2 regions of the Paenibacillus spongiae genome follow, and region 1 is predicted to be linked to the other one. Evidence: riboswitches for the same ligand, from Rfam matches in the RefSeq annotation. Region 1 holds a riboswitch; the other holds the start of a gene.
The links. Region 1 has a riboswitch for preQ1 ahead of queF (preQ(1) synthase). Riboswitches for the same ligand answer to the same signal wherever they lie in the genome.
Positions count from the first base shown of each region.

Region 2: another riboswitch for preQ1. It lies ahead of queC (7-cyano-7-deazaguanine synthase QueC); the one in region 1 lies ahead of queF (preQ(1) synthase).

Region 1 covers NZ_CP091430.1:1,025,551-1,034,742, forward strand. Annotated here, with positions in the region: rRNA gene L1F29_RS04390 (23S ribosomal RNA) at 1-2,160, shown strand, start outside; tRNA gene L1F29_RS04395 (tRNA-Glu) at 2,323-2,397, shown strand; tRNA gene L1F29_RS04400 (tRNA-Met) at 2,405-2,481, shown strand; tRNA gene L1F29_RS04405 (tRNA-Asp) at 2,517-2,593, shown strand; tRNA gene L1F29_RS04410 (tRNA-Thr) at 2,611-2,686, shown strand; tRNA gene L1F29_RS04415 (tRNA-Leu) at 2,700-2,786, shown strand; tRNA gene L1F29_RS04420 (tRNA-Gly) at 2,789-2,863, shown strand; tRNA gene L1F29_RS04425 (tRNA-Arg) at 2,867-2,943, shown strand; tRNA gene L1F29_RS04430 (tRNA-Pro) at 2,953-3,029, shown strand; gene L1F29_RS04435 (SLOG family protein) at 3,127-3,684, shown strand; gene L1F29_RS04440 (S41 family peptidase) at 4,032-5,984, shown strand; PreQ1 riboswitch class I at 6,118-6,163, shown strand; gene queF (preQ(1) synthase) at 6,420-6,917, shown strand; gene L1F29_RS04450 (PQQ-dependent sugar dehydrogenase) at 7,035-8,141, shown strand; gene L1F29_RS04455 (MBL fold metallo-hydrolase) at 8,233-9,105, shown strand.
Region 2 covers NZ_CP091430.1:882,155-891,346, forward strand. Annotated here, with positions in the region: gene L1F29_RS03820 (ABC transporter ATP-binding protein) at 1-1,705, shown strand, start outside; gene L1F29_RS03825 (carboxypeptidase-like regulatory domain-containing protein) at 2,191-5,742, opposite strand; PreQ1 riboswitch class I at 6,155-6,199, shown strand; gene queC (7-cyano-7-deazaguanine synthase QueC) at 6,315-6,980, shown strand; gene queD (6-carboxytetrahydropterin synthase QueD) at 6,977-7,417, shown strand; gene queE (7-carboxy-7-deazaguanine synthase QueE) at 7,414-8,142, shown strand; gene L1F29_RS34330 (N-6 DNA methylase) at 8,440-8,709, shown strand; gene L1F29_RS03845 (restriction endonuclease subunit S domain-containing protein) at 8,760-9,192, shown strand, end outside.

The DNA.
Region 1 (9,192 bases):
CTGGAGGCCCGAACCCACGAATGTTGAAAAATTCGGGGATGAGGTGGGGGTAGCGGAGAAATTCCAATCGAACTCGGAGATAGCTGGTTCTCCCCGAAATAGCTTTAGGGCTAGCCTCGGAATTGAAGAGTCATGGAGGTAGAGCACTGATTGGGTGCGGGGCCCGCCAAGGGTTACCAAGTCCAGTCAAACTCCGAATGCCATCGACTTGTATCCGGGAGTCAGACAGTGAGTGCTAAGATCCATTGTCAAGAGGGAAACAGCCCAGACCATCAGCTAAGGTCCCCAAGTGTGTGTTAAGTGGGAAAGGATGTGGAGTTGCAAAGACAACCAGGATGTTGGCTTAGAAGCAGCCACCATTTAAAGAGTGCGTAATAGCTCACTGGTCGAGTGACTCTGCGCCGAAAATGTAACGGGGCTAAACACACCACCGAAGCTATGGATTGATCGTAAGATCAGTGGTAGGGGAGCGTTGAATGCGGGTTGAAGTCAGACCGTAAGGACTGGTGGACTGCATTCAAGTGAGAATGCCGGTATGAGTAACGAAAAGACAAGTGAGAATCTTGTCCGCCGAAAGCCTAAGGGTTCCTGAGGAAGGCTCGTCCGCTCAGGGTAAGTCGGGACCTAAGGCGAGGCCGAAAGGCGTAGTCGAAGGACAACAGGTTGAAATTCCTGTACCACCGTAAACCGTTATGAGCAATGGGGTGACGCAGAAGGATAGTGACGCGGACTGATGGAATAGTCCGTCCAAGCAGCAAGGCTGATGGGTTGGCAAATCCGCCCATCGATAAGGCTGAGCTGTGACGGGGAGGGAAAATTATAGTACCGAAGGTCATGAGTTCCCGCTGCCAAGAAAAGCCTCTAGCCAGGTGAAGGTGCCCGTACCGCAAACCGACACAGGTAGGCGAGCAGAGCATGCTAAGGCGCGCGGAAGAACTCTCGTTAAGGAACTCGGCAAAATGACCCCGTAACTTCGGGAGAAGGGGTGCCTCGGTAGGGTGAATAGCCCGAGGGGGCCGCAGTGAAAAGGCCCAAGCGACTGTTTAGCAAAAACACAGGTCTGTGCGAAGCCGTAAGGCGAAGTATACGGGCTGACGCCTGCCCGGTGCTGGAAGGTTAAGGGGAGCGGTTAGGGGTAACCCGAAGCTGTGAACCGAAGCCCCAGTAAACGGCGGCCGTAACTATAACGGTCCTAAGGTAGCGAAATTCCTTGTCAGGTAAATTCTGACCCGCACGAATGGCGTAACGACTTGGGCGCTGTCTCAACGAGAGATCCGGTGAAATTTTAATACCTGTGAAGATGCAGGTTACCCGCGACAAGACGGAAAGACCCCATGGAGCTTTACTGCAGCTTGATATTGGACTTTGGTACGATCTGTACAGGATAGGTGGGAGCCTGGGAAGCCGGAGCGCCAGCTTCGGTGGAGGCACCGTTGGGATACCACCCTGATCGTATCGGAGTTCTAACCTGCCACCCTGAATCGGGTGGAGGGACCGTGTCAGGCGGGCAGTTTGACTGGGGCGGTCGCCTCCTAAAAAGTAACGGAGGCGCCCAAAGGTTCCCTCAGAATGGTTGGAAATCATTCGTAGCGTGCAAAGGCATAAGGGAGCTTGACTGCGAGACCTACAAGTCGAGCAGGGACGAAAGTCGGGCTTAGTGATCCGGTGGTACCGCATGGAAGGGCCATCGCTCAACGGATAAAAGCTACCCTGGGGATAACAGGCTTATCTCCCCCAAGAGTCCACATCGACGGGGAGGTTTGGCACCTCGATGTCGGCTCATCGCATCCTGGGGCTGAAGTAGGTCCCAAGGGTTGGGCTGTTCGCCCATTAAAGCGGTACGCGAGCTGGGTTCAGAACGTCGTGAGACAGTTCGGTCCCTATCTGTCGTGGGCGTAGGAAATTTGAGAGGAGCTGTCCTTAGTACGAGAGGACCGGGATGGACGTACCGCTGGTGTACCAGTTGTTCCGCCAGGAGCACCGCTGGGTAGCTATGTACGGACGGGATAAGCGCTGAAAGCATCTAAGCGCGAAGCCCCCCTCAAGATGAGATTTCCCAATTCGTAAGACCCCTGGAAGACGACCAGGTTGATAGGTTCGGGGTGGAAGTGCAGTAATGCATGCAGCTGACGAATACTAATCGGTCGAGGGCTTATCCTAAAAATACCCCACAAAGTGACGAACGGCTTCGAAGCTGATTCCGAGTACTTTGCGGGGACCCCAGATAAAAATCAGCTAAAGAGTTGCGCAAACTCGTATCCAGTTTTCAGGGTGTAACATTTCTGAAATTGTGCAAGCCTTTATTTAAGGCATCGTACATAAGGCCCGTTGGTCAAGGGGTTAAGACACCTCCCTTTCACGGAGGTAACAGGGGTTCGAATCCCCTACGGGTCACCATTAACGACGCGGGGTGGAGCAGCCCGGTAGCTCGTCGGGCTCATAACCCGAAGGCCGCAGGTTCAAATCCTGCCCCCGCAACCAAATTCGTTCTTTACAAACGAATAAACTTATAATGTGGAGCCGTGGTGTAGAGGCCTAACATGCCTGCCTGTCACGCAGGAGACCGCGGGTTCGAATCCCGTCGGCTCCGCCATTATAACCTTATCACTTGCCGTTGTAGCTCAATTGGTAGAGCAACTGACTTGTAATCAGTAGGTTGGGGGTTCAAGTCCTCTCGACGGCACCATTTTATTTTTTTTGCGGTCGTGGCGGAATTGGCAGACGCGCTAGATTCAGGTTCTAGTGGTGTAACAGCCGTGGAGGTTCAAGTCCTCTCGACCGCACCAATGCGGAAGTGGCTCAGCGGTAGAGCATCGCCTTGCCAAGGCGAGGGTCGCGGGTTCGATTCCCGTCTTCCGCTCCATAAGTGCCCTTAGCTCAGCTGGATAGAGCATTTGACTACGAATCAAAAGGTCGGGAGTTCGAATCTCTCAGGGCACGCCATTTTCATAACGGGATGTAGCTCAGCTTGGTAGAGCACCTGGTTTGGGACCAGGGGGTCGCATGTTCGAATCGTGTCATCCCGACCATTCCTTTCAACAACTATTCAAAGTCTGCAATAACGTATATTCTATACGTATGCAGGCTTTTTTATATTTCGATCTGCCCAGGAACGAGGACTGTATGATGAAGAATCTGTTAGTGACTGGCTACCGTGCCCATGAACTAAATATCTTTGATCAGAAGCATAAAGGCATTGGTTATATCCAGAAGGCGATTGCCGGGAAGCTGATTCCCCTCGTTGAAGAAGGGTTGGAATGGGTCATTACGCCAGGCCAATACGGTGTCGACCTGTGGGCGTGTGAAGTCGTTATTGCCTTGAAGGAGCAATATCCTCATTTGAAACTGTCCATTATGACGGCATTTATCCAACAGGAAGAGAAATGGAACGATGCCAAGAAGGAATATTACGGGCAGATTTTAAAGGGCGTCGACTATTACGGTTCGGTGAGCAAGCAGCCTTATAGCGGTGTATGGCAATTCACAGCCAGAGATGAGCTGTTGTTTAGAAAGACGGACGGCATTTTATTGTTTTATGATGAGGATGCCGGCGAAGGAAGCCCGAAGTTTCATAAGGAAAGGGCATTACGAAAGCAGCAGCAGGACGGTTATCGGTACATCGGCTTAACATCGGAGGATGTTCAAAGCGTGGCGGATGAAGAAAGCTTGAATGCTTATGATTGAAGCCGAACCAGGTTGTTTTACGGTGATTTAGTCATCGATAATAGCGTGCAGGAAACCAGTTGGTTGACTATATCCGGTACTGCAATGTGTGAGCAAGCCGCAAAATGCTGACAGTCCAAAGACAATTGCCATTGACGGCAGCTTCGCGGACTGGGTTCATGGCGGAATTACGGATCAGAGGAGCAAATCTTGCGGGTCTGAATAGCCCCGGGATTGCTCTTTTTTATTGCGCTTCATTCTGAACGGTAGTCGATCCGCGCTCTTATCTATCAAAGCGGTCTGGTAGATTAAGAGATTTTTCGCTACAATATAACGATAGTTGTACCCATTCGACAGGAGATGACGCATTGCGAAAGATATCACGAACAATAGGAACAATTGCCCTGGCAGCGGCAATTTTCATGAATCCGATATCCTCGTTTGCAGCGGAGAACGAAATATCGCTTCCTTTTAAGGACATTAGCGCCTCCCCTGCGCTCGGCCAAATTTTGCTGCTGCAGCACATGGGCTACATTAAAGGCTACGTGGATCAATCCTTCAAGCCGGAACAAACCATTACGAGAGCCGAGTTTGTTGTGATGCTGGTGGCAGGGAAAGGATATGAAGGTGAAGCAGCCAAGCTGTCCGGTACGAAGAGCGAATTCCGCGATGTATCCGGCTGGGGGACGAGGTATATTAATTTTGCCGTCAATCACGGATGGATTCAAGGTACCGGGGACGGGAAATTTGAGCCGGATAAGCTGATCACCAATGCACAGGCCATTGCGATTCTTATGAATTCGATCGGTATGCAGCAAAGCCAAAGCGGCGAGCCTGGTAAGCCGTGGTACGCGAATTATTATTTGGCTGACCAAAAGTTTCATCTGGGCTTCGTCTCTGCAGCCAGCAAACCCAATGCATACGCAACGAGATCCGATGTAGCCGAGCTCATCGTCAAGCTTCTCGCTGACGTTCCGGTCAATCCATCTACCGGAATATTCGATACGAAGCACACGGCAAATAATACGTCATTCGCGATCCATTTATACGAAGATACCGTCGGGAGCTTCACGCCTGCAGCTTCAGACGGCAAGGGAACAGGTGCTGTGACGCTGCTAAACGGGCAGATCGTACCGCTTGCGGAGAATGCGCCCGTATATGGCGACCCGGTCCCCGGCAGCGGGATATGGTACGTGAAGAACGGCAGCGGGCTGGCTGCCTTCGTCTATGTCGTCACGGACCATCAGGATAGCTTGAACCGGACGGGGCAGTGGACCAAGCTGTGGAGCGTATATCAGTCGCTGAAATATGATTACTATACGGCGGTCGATGACGAAACGCTTGTGAATGGGGCGATTGACGGAATGCTGAGGTCGCTGGGCGATCCGTACACCGTCTACATGAATCCGGAAGCGGCAGCGAGCTTCAACAATGGGATCTCTTCTTCCTTCGAGGGCGTTGGAACGACGCTTAAGGAGCAGAATGGGGAACTTGTCATTAGCGGCATTCTGCCCGGATCTCCGGCTGAGAAAGCCGGCTTTCGGACAGGTGACATCATCCTGCAGGTGAATGGAACGGATGTGAAGGGAATGAGCAGCGATGAGCTGGCGTCGCTCATTCGCGGACCGAAAGGGACGGCAGTGGAATTCATCGTCCAGCGTCCAGGCGTGGATGGCAAGCTGACCATCCCGGTCACGCGCGATACCATCATCCAGAAAACCGTAGCCGGCAAGATGTTATCTGGTACGATGGGTAAAATCGACATTGTCCGGATGTCCGAGCCGACTGTAGATGAGTTCCAACAGCACTATAAAGAGCTGCTTGCGAAGGGGATGAAGGGGCTCATACTGGATCTGAGGCAAAATCCGGGCGGGCTGATGAGCTCGGCATTGTTAATTGGCAATGTATTGGTGCCGAATCAGAAACCGCTGTTTCAATTGGAATACCGCGACGGATCGCGGGTCGTCTACATCACGCAAAATGATGTGGAGCGCCCAATACCCATTGTCGTATTGACCGATAAAGGAACGGCCAGCGCCGCGGAAATATTGGCTGCAGCGCTTCGCGAATCGGCCGATGCTGTTCTTGTTGGAGCGGCGACTTACGGCAAAGGAGTCGTGCAGACGACACAGGGCTATAACGATGGCTCGTCCGTGAAGTATACTGAGTCGAAATGGCTCACTCCGGAAGGTAATTGGATCCATTCGAAGGGTATCGTCCCTGACTACGAGGTCCGTTTGCCGGAAGCTCCTTCAACGCTGGATACGCAGCTGCAGAAAGCGGAAGATGTCCTAAAGCAGCTCATGCTGGGATATGAATAGTGTTTTTTACGTTGCGTGGATTATCGAAAGTGGAGTGGAGCCGAAAGGCTCCACTTTTGTTTGGGGAGCGTATGTGGTATACTTCAAGGCGTTTAATTGAATACTAAGACCGGCAGCCCGCATTCAGATGGGACCGGGAGAGGTTCGCGATCCCCCCTCTATAAAAATACTAAGGAAAACGATACCTTCCTTGGCTATCGTTTTTTTTGCGTAAGGGGACATTGAAGAGGAAGCAAGCGGCACAAACAGGAGCTTGACCATGCCCCAGAACAAAGAAGAGACGTTGGAGCTAGCTCGGCAAGCTGGGCGTGCTCGAGTTCATACGGACGAGATACCCATCTGTACGAACGGAACACCTGCCGACAGCTGCGGCTAGCGAGCTCCGGGCAGAGGGCGGGACGCCTGTTTGACAGCCAAAGAAGGGAGCAAAATATGATGACAGGCAGACACAAAGAAGAACTCGAAGGGGTGACGCTGCTGGGCAACCAGGGCACTACCTATACCTTTGAATATAACCCGGCCATTCTGGAGTCATTCGATAACAAACATCCGAACCGGGATTATTTTGTCAAATTCAATTGTCCGGAATTTACGAGCTTATGCCCGATGACGGGACAGCCTGACTTTGCGACGATCTATATCTCCTATATTCCCGACATCAAGATGGTTGAGAGCAAGTCGCTCAAGCTGTATCTGTTCAGCTTTCGCAATCATGGCGATTTTCATGAGGACTGCATGAACATCATCATGAATGATCTGATTGCGCTCATGGAGCCGCGCTATATTGAGGTATGGGGAAAATTCACGCCGCGGGGCGGAATATCCATCGATCCTTACTGCAATTGGGGGCGGCCGGGTACCAAATACGAGCAGATGGCCGAGCACCGCTTGATGAATCATGATATGTATCCCGAGAAGATTGATAACCGGTAAGCATCCTGTGTATACTGGAAAACAAGCATCAGTGTCCGAGCAAACAGACTAACCATTAGCGGTTAGTCTGTTTCTGTATCGAGGTGATAGGAAAGAAGCGATAGAGGAGGAGATCCAATGAACCGAGTTATGATGATCGCGATGATAGCTGTACTGCTGCTCGTCGGCGCGGCTTGCACATCCTCACAGAAGAAGGAGGTCCTGCCGGTCGATGTGGGCAGCGGGGACGCGGTCACCAAGGAGGGATCCGATACGCCTGGATACGAAATGGTGGCGGAACGGCTGAAATCGCCGTGGGCCATTGATTTTGCAGGCGATACGATCTACGTCAGCGAGCGGGAAGGGACTATCGCGAAGATTGCGGAAGGGAAGCTGATCCGGCAGCAGGTACGGCTAAACAAGCCCGTTAAGCAGATTGGCGAGGGAGGGTTCCTCGGCTTTGTGCTCGCACCGGATTATGACAAGACGAAGCAGGCCTACGCGTACCATACGTATGAGGAAGAAGGTAATGAGTACAACCGGATCGTCGTGTTGGAGGAAGCCTCGAACGGGGACAGCTGGACGGAGAAGAAGACGCTGCTTGAGCGCATTCCGGGTGCTTCGGTGCATAACGGAGGCCGCCTGGCGATCGGGCCGGACAATCATCTGTATATTACGACCGGAGACGCTTCCCATGAGAAGCTTGCGCAGGACAGGACTAGTCTGGCGGGGAAAATTCTGAGGATGTCGCTGGATGGTACGATACCGGCAGACAATCCGTTCCCGGATTCGCTTGTCTATTCGTATGGGCATCGCAATCCGCAGGGGCTGGCATGGAACTCGAAGGGGGAGCTGATCAGCTCCGAGCATGGCCCATCGTCCATACCAGGAGGCCATGATGAGCTGAATCGGATTGAAGCCGGCGGCAATTATGGGTGGCCGGATATCGTTGGCGACGAGACGAAGAAAGGAATGATCACGCCGATGTTTCATACGGGCAGCGACACGCTTGCGCCTTCCGGTATCGCGGTTAACGAGCTTGGTGAAATACTCGTGACCGGCCTGCGGGGGCAATCGCTTGTCCGCTTCTCGCCGGATGCAAGCTCGAGTCAGGTGATGGTTACAAGCGAGGGAAGACTGCGGGACGTTAAAATCCAAGGGGGCAGCGTGTACGTAATCACGAATAACACGGACGGCCGCGGCAAACCCGGAGAGAAGGACGACCGGCTGCTGCGTTTGAAATAGTAGAGAGTCGGTGATGCAAGATCGACGATTCCATCTTGCTATGATAGGATCATGGTATAAACAGGAATGTAGAAGGAGAGGAGTCACTTCGATGAGTATAAGAGCGTCACGCAGCGGTCAAGCCTTGATCAAGGAAGTGAATGCGACGGAGGTTCCATACGGTTGTCTGGCCATCTGGTTCCTGGGACAAGAGAGCGTCATTATTAAGGGGGACGACGTGACCTTGTATATTGATCCCTATGTATCCGATTACCTGGAGAAAACAGCCGGGGCGGTACGCACCTACCCGGCGCCGATTGCGCCGGAGGATATAACGAATGCCGATGCTTGCCTAATTACGCATGAGCATGAAGATCATCTGGACCGGGGCACCGTTCCTGTGCTGGCGGCTCAGAATCCGAACGCCTTCATTATGGCACCGGCCGCTTGCCGGGATATGCTGCTAAGCCTTGGCATTGAGCAAACACAGGTAATCAATGCGGATACAAATCAGTGGCGCTCGCCACTGGAGGGCCGCAAGCTGCGCATTCAAGCAATTCCGGCTGCGCACGAAGCTTTAGAGCAGGACGAGCAGGGGAATCACCGGTATGTCGGGTATATGATTGAGCTCAATGGCGTGACGCTGTACCATGCGGGAGATACTATCGTGTACCCGGGGCTGGTCGAGCAGCTGCGGAGCTATAAACCGGATGTGGCCATGCTGCCGATCAACGGGCGCGATTATTTCCGGACCAGCCGCGGTATTATCGGCAACATGGATTATCGTGAAGCGGCGGAGCTGGCCTATGCAGTCGGCGCGGAAACGGTTATCCCGCTGCATTACGATATCTTTGCCGGAAATGCGGAAAATCCGGGCTATTTCGTGGATTACGCCTACAAGTTCTTCCCGGAGCAGAAGTGCCATGTGATGGCGCGGGGAGAACGGTTCGTTTATGTATCGGCGCGTGCGTTCATGCGGGAATAATTGCGGTTGACAAGCCATACTTATTAAATACGGGTTCTAAGAACGCCTGCACGGCGTTCTTTTTGTTTGCGGCTCCCGGGAAGAGGG
Region 2 (9,192 bases), 140 kb from region 1:
CATGATTGAAGGCACCGGCTTTTTCCTGCTGGCCGCCATGCTCGGTCTGATCGGCCTCTTTGATGCCTCATCGGGAGCCATCCCATTTATTTCGACGATACTTGAACCGTTACGAAAATTTCCTGCCGAGCATGCTTTTGTAATTACATTGGTTATCTTCCTTGTGATGTGGACCGGGCAAGCTCTGCTATATAGATATTTTACGGTCATGAATGATCGGATAAGCCACGGATTCGTGAAGTATTTGAGATTGGAGATTTATGAATCCATTATGCGCGCCAATTGGTCCTTCTTTCTTAAAAAAAGAAGATCCGATCTCATCCATACGATGACCTCCGAGCTTCATCGCGTGAATTACGGGGTGTATGTTTTTCTTGGCTTGCTTCTGATGGGGCTGTTCACAATCGTTCAAATTGTTATTGCGTTATGGCTGTCGGTTGAACTGACCGTAACCATATTGCTCTGCGGTATTGCGCTTGCCCTGTATTCCCGCAAATTCTTGAAACAATCGCGTGCTTACGGCGATCAAGCTACGGCATTGACGCAAGCCTATATGGCGGGGATGACCGACCATTTCAACGGCATCAAAGAAATCAAGAGCAATTTGATGGAACAGCAGCATGTAAGCTGGTTTCGCATGCTGTGCGAGAAGATGGAGCGCAACTCCGTTCAATTTAGCAGATTGCAGAATCGTTCAACACTTTACCACAAAATCGTATCCGGATTTTTAATTTCATTGTTTATGTTTATATCTGTCGTGTTCTATCAAGTACCGGCCGAAAAGCTGGTTTTTATCATTGTGATCTTCTCCCGCCTGTGGCCGAGGTTTGCTTCCATTCAGAACCGTTGGGAGCAGCTTGCGCAATCGCTTCCGGCCTTCAACAGCTTAATCGAACTGGAGAAAGACTATAAGGCGGCTAAAGTAGCGGAAATCCAGCTTGCCTCCCAGACAGAAAACATCTGCGTAGAGCGGGCTATTGAATATCAGAACGTCTATTATCGTTATGATGCCAATCAGAAAGACTATGCGCTGCAGGATATTAGCTTAAGAATGCCGGCCAACAGCATGACGGCTATCGTAGGGAAATCAGGCGCGGGCAAAAGCACGCTAGTCGACCTGTTGATCGGACTGATCGAACCGGAGAAGGGACAAGTGTTGATTGACGGCATGCCGCTGGACGCAGAGTTGGCGATGCGATTAAGGGGCTCCGTCGGTTATGTGCCTCAGGATCCCTTCTTATTCCACTCCACGATTAGAGAAAATTTTTATGCGGCTGCCCCTCATGCAACGGATGAGGAAATGTGGGAGGCGCTCCGATTCGCGGCCTCTGACGAATTGATCCGGCAGCTGCACCATGGGCTGGATACGGTGATTGGCGAACGCGGCATACGCTTGTCGGGCGGAGAGCGTCAACGAATCGTATTGGCAAGAGCGATCCTGCGGAAGCCGGCTATTCTTATTCTGGACGAAGCCACAAGCGCGCTTGATAGCGAGAATGAAGCGATCATTCAAGAATCGATCGAGCGAATGAGAGGAAGCATGACGATTATTGTCATCGCTCATCGATTGTCCACGCTTCGCCATGCTGATCAGGTTATCGTCCTGGATAAGGGCAGACTCGTCCAGCAGGGAGGCTATAAGCAGTTATCCACGGAGATGGGCGGGTTGTTCGGTCAGCTGCTGGAAATCCAGGAGGCAAAATAAGGCATCGCGCGGTTTAGCCTCCTGCACGGAGCGCCGCGAGTGCCGATAGAACTTGAGCAAGAGCCGATTCGGCTTCTTTCCTTGAGCGAAACCAGCTATAACCCGCTGGCGTCGCCTATTGGCAACAGGGAGCCTGCCCATTTCAAGCGTGTAAGCTTAGGCTAACCCCGACCATAAGTACAGCCTGTAAGAACATGTATCCCAATACAACTGCCCACACTGCCCACGTCTGTCCAAGATATCGGGGCAGTCTTCAACTCCTGGACGACAAGTACCTCAACAAAAAGTTAAAAGAGAATGGATAACGCCGTATCAAGAGTGGCAAAGTCAGCGTGCACCACGCATGATGTGAAAACAGCCGCCGCCGAAGTTTCGGCGGCGGCTGTTTCTTTTCTTTTTGCTGCAATGCATTGTGGGCGGCGGAGGAGCTTTGCGAGAATGAGCGTTGTTCAGGTCGAACCGGTCCCCGTCTGCCATCTGATGCATTAATTGTTGTTGCGGACATTTTTGACCGAGATGGTCAAGACCCCTGCATCGTCGTCGTCTTCGTCCGTATTCGTAATCGTGAGCGTAGCTCCGGAGGTCTGGCCGACGCCCGCCTGGAACGTGAGGCCGCCCTGGCCGTCGAGGTCGTCGTTATCCTCGCTCGTACCCTCGTACAGCGTGCCCTGTACCTGGACATCGATGGTGTTGTTGACGAGCAGCCTCACCGTTATCGCGTACTCTACCCGCATCTCGCCGCCCCATTTGTACGTGCGGTGGGCGGAATTCACCAGTTTATCCGGACCCAATTCGAGCTCGAAATATTCGGGGCCGGGATCCAGAATCTGATCGGAGCCGATATTTTCTTCATCGCGGCCCCAGAAGTCGATGAAGATTTGGGCCAGCCGGTAGCGGTCCGAAGGCGGCTGCAGATGGATGTCCGCTACGAGATCGGCGGCGTTCAGATTGATGTTGACCTGAGCCGAGTACAGGACGCCGTCAATAACCTTCGAGCCTTTGAGCTGGTAGCTTCCAAGCGGCACGTCGTGAAGCGAGTAGCTGCCGTCGGCCCCCGAGAACGCCGTCTTGCCGTCATAGGCCTGAACCATGGCGCCGGCGACCGGGCCGGCTTCGCCGTATACTTTGCCGCGAACGGTTCCGCGGCTCAGCACCTTCTTCCACCTGCTGACCGTGTAGCTTTCCACGCGCGGTTCGCGGTAGATCGCAGGCTCAGCGAAGCCGTATAGCCCGCCAAGTGAAGGACCGTCCCACCACAGCATGTTGTCTGGCGATACGGCGTCGGCATCCGTCACATTTTCCCACTCCTCGCTGTCTTTCCCGTCCGCATCGTCATTGGCGAAAGCATTGAGGAACTGATTGGCGACGTCATCCGCGCCGTCGGTAAGGATTTCGCCGAACCAGCCCGCTTTCTCGTAAGCTTGATTGTAGATCGTATCGTACAGCCAATACGCGGCGTCCAGACGCTCTTGCGCAGAATAGTTATACAGCCCGTCAGGCGTCGTCGGCCGAACGGTAGCCCCTTGAGCGACATCGCTTGGCTCGAGATCTGTAGGCGTTACCAGCGCTTGGCCGGTTTCGAGATGGGCGCCGCGCGCCTTGGCGTGCATCCAAATATACGAAGAGCATACCGAGGCTCTGGTGCCGGCCGCCCAGCCGGCTTCAGGACCTTCCGGCTCGCCGAGACCGATGGTCGGATCGGTGTAGCAGTACCAGCGATAGTGATACTTCGGCTTGACACCCGGCCGCCCGGCATTGTTTCGCGCGTCTGTTGCAATGGCGTGCAGCGCCGTTCGAACCGCCGGCGTTTCCTGCATCGGATCGGGCTTTACGACTAGCGGCGGAATCATCGTGAACTGGTCGTTATGGGTCACGCCGACGGCATGCGGTCCGAACGCGGAGACGGAATAGGTCTTGTCGTACTCCGGATCCGGGAAGGCTTCCCCTTCGATCGAGTGCTGTACGGTCTGCGTGATCGCCCCCGGCCAGATATACTTCAGCACGTTCGGCTCGAAGCCGTCGGACCCGTCGGCGAGCACCCCGATCAGATGGTCCATCAGACGCTTTTGGCTGCCGGTGCTATGAGTGATTTCGTCGTAGTTGCGCGTCATGATCCCGGAATGGCTGTACCACTGCGCGGGTTTCACGTTCAGCATCAGACCGCCGATGATGCCATCGCCGCCAGGGGATAGAATGCAGTCTCCCTTGCGCGCGTTCATCCACCGGGCCGGCATAAGGACATCTTTGACTTCGTCGGTGAGCTGACATACCAGCTGCCCGGCATCGGCTGTGGCAAGATCCTCTTCGGAGAGGTTATCGGGATCGCATACTTGCCCTTCGGCGATAAAGCCCGGCAGCGGCGGGCCGTTGAGCGGGCGGATAATGCCTCCGAGGCCGCCGAGGTTTCCGAGGTCAAGCGTCGGCAGCTTCGGGGTAAACTTGGGAAGATTGATATTCAACGTTTCGCGTTGGATTTCTTGCGACAGGAACCGCGCGGCCGGAGCGGCCATGCTGCGCGCTTCGATCATTTTGTCGACCGGCGCGTATACCGCGGATAACGCCCGCATGCCTTGGTCGCGCGCGAGCGCCTTCGTGTTCGCGCCGCTGTTCAAGGCTCCAAGGGAGACGGCCAAGGTGCCGGTCTTCGCGTCAAGCACGGTTGCGGGAAGAACCGGATTGACGACGGGGTTGACGACTTCCGCGAGCACATTCTCAACCAGCTCCCAGGGCCAAGGCTTGCGGTATTTGGGCGGAAGCTCGGGCAGCTGGAGAGACTTCGGCTTCATGCTCCATTCCGCTACCGGAACGTCGAAGACGGCGCTGCACCTTACCGGCGAAGCCCCTACCGTACCTGCGTACAGCACCGTGAAGCTCTTGACGTCGAAACGCAGCTGCCCGGCTTCCGGCGTGCCGGTTACGAACGGGACGTTGACACCGACCATGGACGACGAGCGCGGAGCGATCGTAATCGGCTGCTTGAGATTGACGTACGGCCGCGGCATCGTAACGGCGTCGCCGTCATCCACCATCGGCGTGATCGATACGCGATCCAGGACAATCGGCGTATCCTCCACGTTGTAGACCGTGAACATACCGGTCAGCATATTATAGCGCTTATGCGCGAACAGGTCGGCCGTCACATGAGGCACGACCGTGCCCGCAGCTTTGCAAATCGCATAGGCCGAGTGAATGGTCAGCGTCCGCTTGACGGTGATGCCCGCATGCTTGACATTGCAGGAAACGACGAATTGGCCGACGCCCGCCGCGTGATCGATCGTTGCGAAATAGTCGTGGCTGACGACCGGCGTACGCGTCGTAGCCTTAGCGCCATCGCCGAAATCCCACTCGAATTCCATCCGCGGCGCTCTGACGGCCTCCCCGAAGATGGTGTCTAGCGAGATGTTCGTCAAATCGTAGACTGCGCTGACCGCAAGCCGCTTGGCCGTCTTGGGCACAAGCCGGATGCCGATATCCGTCCGCACGCTTGCATTCGCGCGCGTGTTCGTCATGCGCCGGGTCTCTATCCGGGTCAGTGCTTGCGGGTTCTCCGTCATGACGCGGCCCAATGCGCCTTGCGACGCCAGACGCGCAGTCAGCGAATCCGGCGCGAAGACCTTGGTCAGCTGCGGAGATATGGAAGGCCTTGTCTGCTGCAGATGCGGGGATCGCGTGTCCATCGTCGAGCCCAGCGTGAATACCGCCGTGTAGGGCTGCGTCGGCAGCTGCGAGACGCCGATCATCGCAATGTCGCTGCGGTTCTGATACGACTGAAATTCCAGCGGCGCGCCGACCACATCGAGCAGCGCGACCTGCTGGTCGGTCTCGCCGGCCGCCGTCCGGGCGCGGACGATCAGCCTGCGCTGGCCTGCGGCCGGAAACTGCAGATAATGCAGGGCGCCCGGCTTGCCGTTGACCGAGACTTGTACGGAGCTGCCGATGATAGGGTTGTCGTCGATGACGAACACTTCGACACGAACGGTCTCGCCGGGACGTACGACGGCGGGCTGAAGAGCGATTCTTCCAATAATGGTAGCCATAAATTACCTCCAATTGGATGATATACATAGAGATCGATTCTGCCGGTTCGGGATCGGCGTTTCCTTCATTACGATAGCTCCATGCTGCCCGTCAGCTCCCGAATTTCTGCATCTGTTGGCGGATAAGAAAGCATTTGCTGAAACTTCATTTTGTATGTTGTTGTCGGCCCAATAGCTAGTATAGAAGCGAGGGAACGGCGTAGTCTGTCGTTTGATGGAGCCTACGGAAAAATATTTTGTAAAAATGGTTGCTTGAGGTTAATCGCTGTTGGAGAACTCGGTGTAATGGAGAACGGTGGGGAATTCTGATGGGAAAAAGTTATGGGCTGCAAGTTCGATCGAGGCATAGTATAATTGGATACGAACAATATAAAAATCTGAACGCACCCGAGCGGTAATGTCAGGGGTGAATTCAGGAGAGGTTCTAGCTAAACCCTCTATAAAAAACTAAGGGAACGGTATCCTTAGGGTATCGTTTTTTCTTTGTTCTTAAGAAGAAGAGTGGTTTACGGAATGCCTCCGTTCAGAAATGCAAACACTGAGAGATCGGTGTACATGAGGAGGAAGACGTGTTGAATAAAGAAAAAGCAATCGTCGTATTTAGCGGCGGCCAAGATAGCACTACTTGCCTGTTTTGGGCGAAGGAGCGTTTCGCCGAGGTAGAGGCCGTCACGTTCAATTACGGTCAGCGCCATCGGTTGGAGCTTGAGGTTGCGGCCAGCATTGCCAAGGAGCAGAACATCAAGCATCATGTGTTGGATATGTCGCTGTTAAGCCAGCTGGCTCCGAATGCCCTGACCAGGGACGATATTGCGATCGAGGAGAAGGCGGGGCTGCTGCCGACGACATTCGTAGACGGGCGTAACCTGCTGTTCTTGTCATTCGCGGCTGTACTGGCGAAGCAGATCGGAGCGAAGCATATCGTAACCGGAGTTTGCGAGACCGATTTCAGCGGCTATCCGGACTGCCGGGATATTTTTATCAAGTCATTGAATGTTACGTTAAACCTATCCATGGATTATATGTTTGTGATCGATACGCCGCTGATGTGGCTGACGAAGGCCGAAACGTGGCAGCTGGCTGATGAGCTCGGCGCATTTGATTATGTGCGGGAACGAACGCTTACCTGCTATAACGGCGTCATTGCCGATGGATGCGGCGAGTGTCCGGCCTGCCGATTGCGAGCAAAAGGGCTGCAAGAATATATGGACAAGAAGAGCGGGGCGGGGCAGATATGATTCAACAGATTTATCCGACTGTCGCACATAACTACAGGTATGAGTTGAACAAAGATATGCAGTTCGCAGCCGCGCATTACGTCCCGACGGAACGAGCGGGAAAATGCAGCCGGGTGCATGGGCATACGTACTTCGCCAACATAACGATTGTCGGCGATGAGCTGGACGATTCCGGATTTTTAGTGAATTTTGCCGAGATTAAGGAATTGATCCATAAACGGTTCGACCATTCCTTGTTAAATGATCATGACGACCTGTTTAGCGACGAGGACGCCGAGCGCTTCCCGACGACAGAGGTTGTCGCCAGAACGATGAGCGAGATCATCCAGTCTTATCTGGACCAAGCGGCGAACAAGCCGATCTGCGTTCAAGTCTTTCTAAGGGAGACGCCGACAAGCTACGTGGTGTACCGTCCGTTAGCAGGAGGATCGCGATGAGCGCGGCACGCGTACCGGTGATGGAAGTATTCGGCCCGACCGTTCAAGGCGAGGGAATGGTTATCGGACAGAAAACGATGTTCGTGCGCACGGCGGGCTGCGACTATTCGTGCTCCTGGTGCGATTCTGCTTTTACATGGGATGGGACGGGAAAACAGGATATTCGCATGCTGACGGCCGAGGAGATTGTTGCCGAGCTCTTCGAGGTCGGCGGAGATACCTTCTCCCATGTGACGATTTCCGGCGGGAATCCTGCGTTAATCGGAGGCATGCATGAATTGGTCGATTTGCTCCATACTAGGGGGATAAGGGTAGCCTTGGAAACGCAGGGCAGCCGCTGGCAGGACTGGTTCCTAACCATCGATGAGCTGACGCTGTCGCCGAAACCGCCAAGCTCAGGTATGAGCACCGATTGGGATGTGCTGGATGGTATCATCGAAAAGCTGACTCAAGCAGGTAGGAACTTCAGCCTGAAGGTTGTCGTGTTCGATGAGCTCGATTTGCAGTATGCGGTGAAGGTCCATCAGCGTTATCCCGGATGTACATTTTATGTGCAAGCGGGGAATGATGATTTGACCGAGAGCGATCAGGAAGTTTTGATAAAAAGGCTTGTGAAGCGGTATGAGTGGCTGATTGATGCTGTTATGGCATCGAGGGAGTTAAAGAGTGTTCGGGTGCTTCCGCAGCTGCATTCCTGGGTTTGGGGGAATAGGCGTGGGGTTTGATGGGGAGAGACGTGGGGAGTTAGTTAGATCAACAAGCAATAGAACGAAAACAAATAGATCAATGTAAATTAAGGGTGGATAGCCAATGCCTGTTCCCGCATACGACACATATTGAGAGAGTTTGTTGATATATAAGGGGTATCAATGATGGATGTATCTATTTGGGGACGCGCCATTTACGTGTCCCCAATTTGTCTTTATTATGTCAGGGAAAGTTTATTAGGGATACTAATTTCTGCTGTTTAAGATTATTCGCGGTGAACTTGAGTTTTCTTAGGCACCGCTATTCCCGTGACAATGCTTGTTCTAAACAAGAAGAAAGAACCTGCTCGTAAAGGTAAGGTACAAATCATAGATGCCTCATCGTTTGGTGAAAGAAAACGAGGTGTGACGGTTCTTTCTAGTCTCGAGATTGAACAGATACTAGATTTTTACTCTGGCTTGAAAGAGGATAAGAAGCTAAGTCGAATCTTAGATGTGTTTGAGATTCGGGAGAATAATTATAATTTGTTACCTGGTTCTTATGTGCAGATGGAGGATGCAGAATCAGTCATAGGGGACGTATAAATCGATCGTTCTATGTATGAACAGAATACGACGACGGTACCTTTAAACTTATGACGATTTACAGGGGTCTAAATACAGCAAGTAGTGTAGAGGCAGATGCTTTTCATGCTAAAGTCATACAATTATCCGACGTTAAGGACGGGGTGCTTCACTTAGAAGCCGTTGAAAATTACGGAATAAAGGCAATAACCAGAGAAGAAGAAGCTGAAATATCGGTTAACTTCATAGGCCTTCGTCCGTTTCCCGGGGTAGATCCGTATTCCTTATTTGCATTCTTTGAGAGTCCTATTGGGGAATCTTACATCCGCGCCTTGAGGAAAGGTGCTTCACTACCCATTCTAAACGTGAAGGAAATTCAAGATATTCCGATACTCAAACTAAGTGCTGAAGAGATGGAACATGTGGGGCTAAGCTATAAAAAGGCAATGGGTGCCTATGCCCAAGCACTCGCGGCGGCTGAACAGATGCGTATCGCTCAATTAG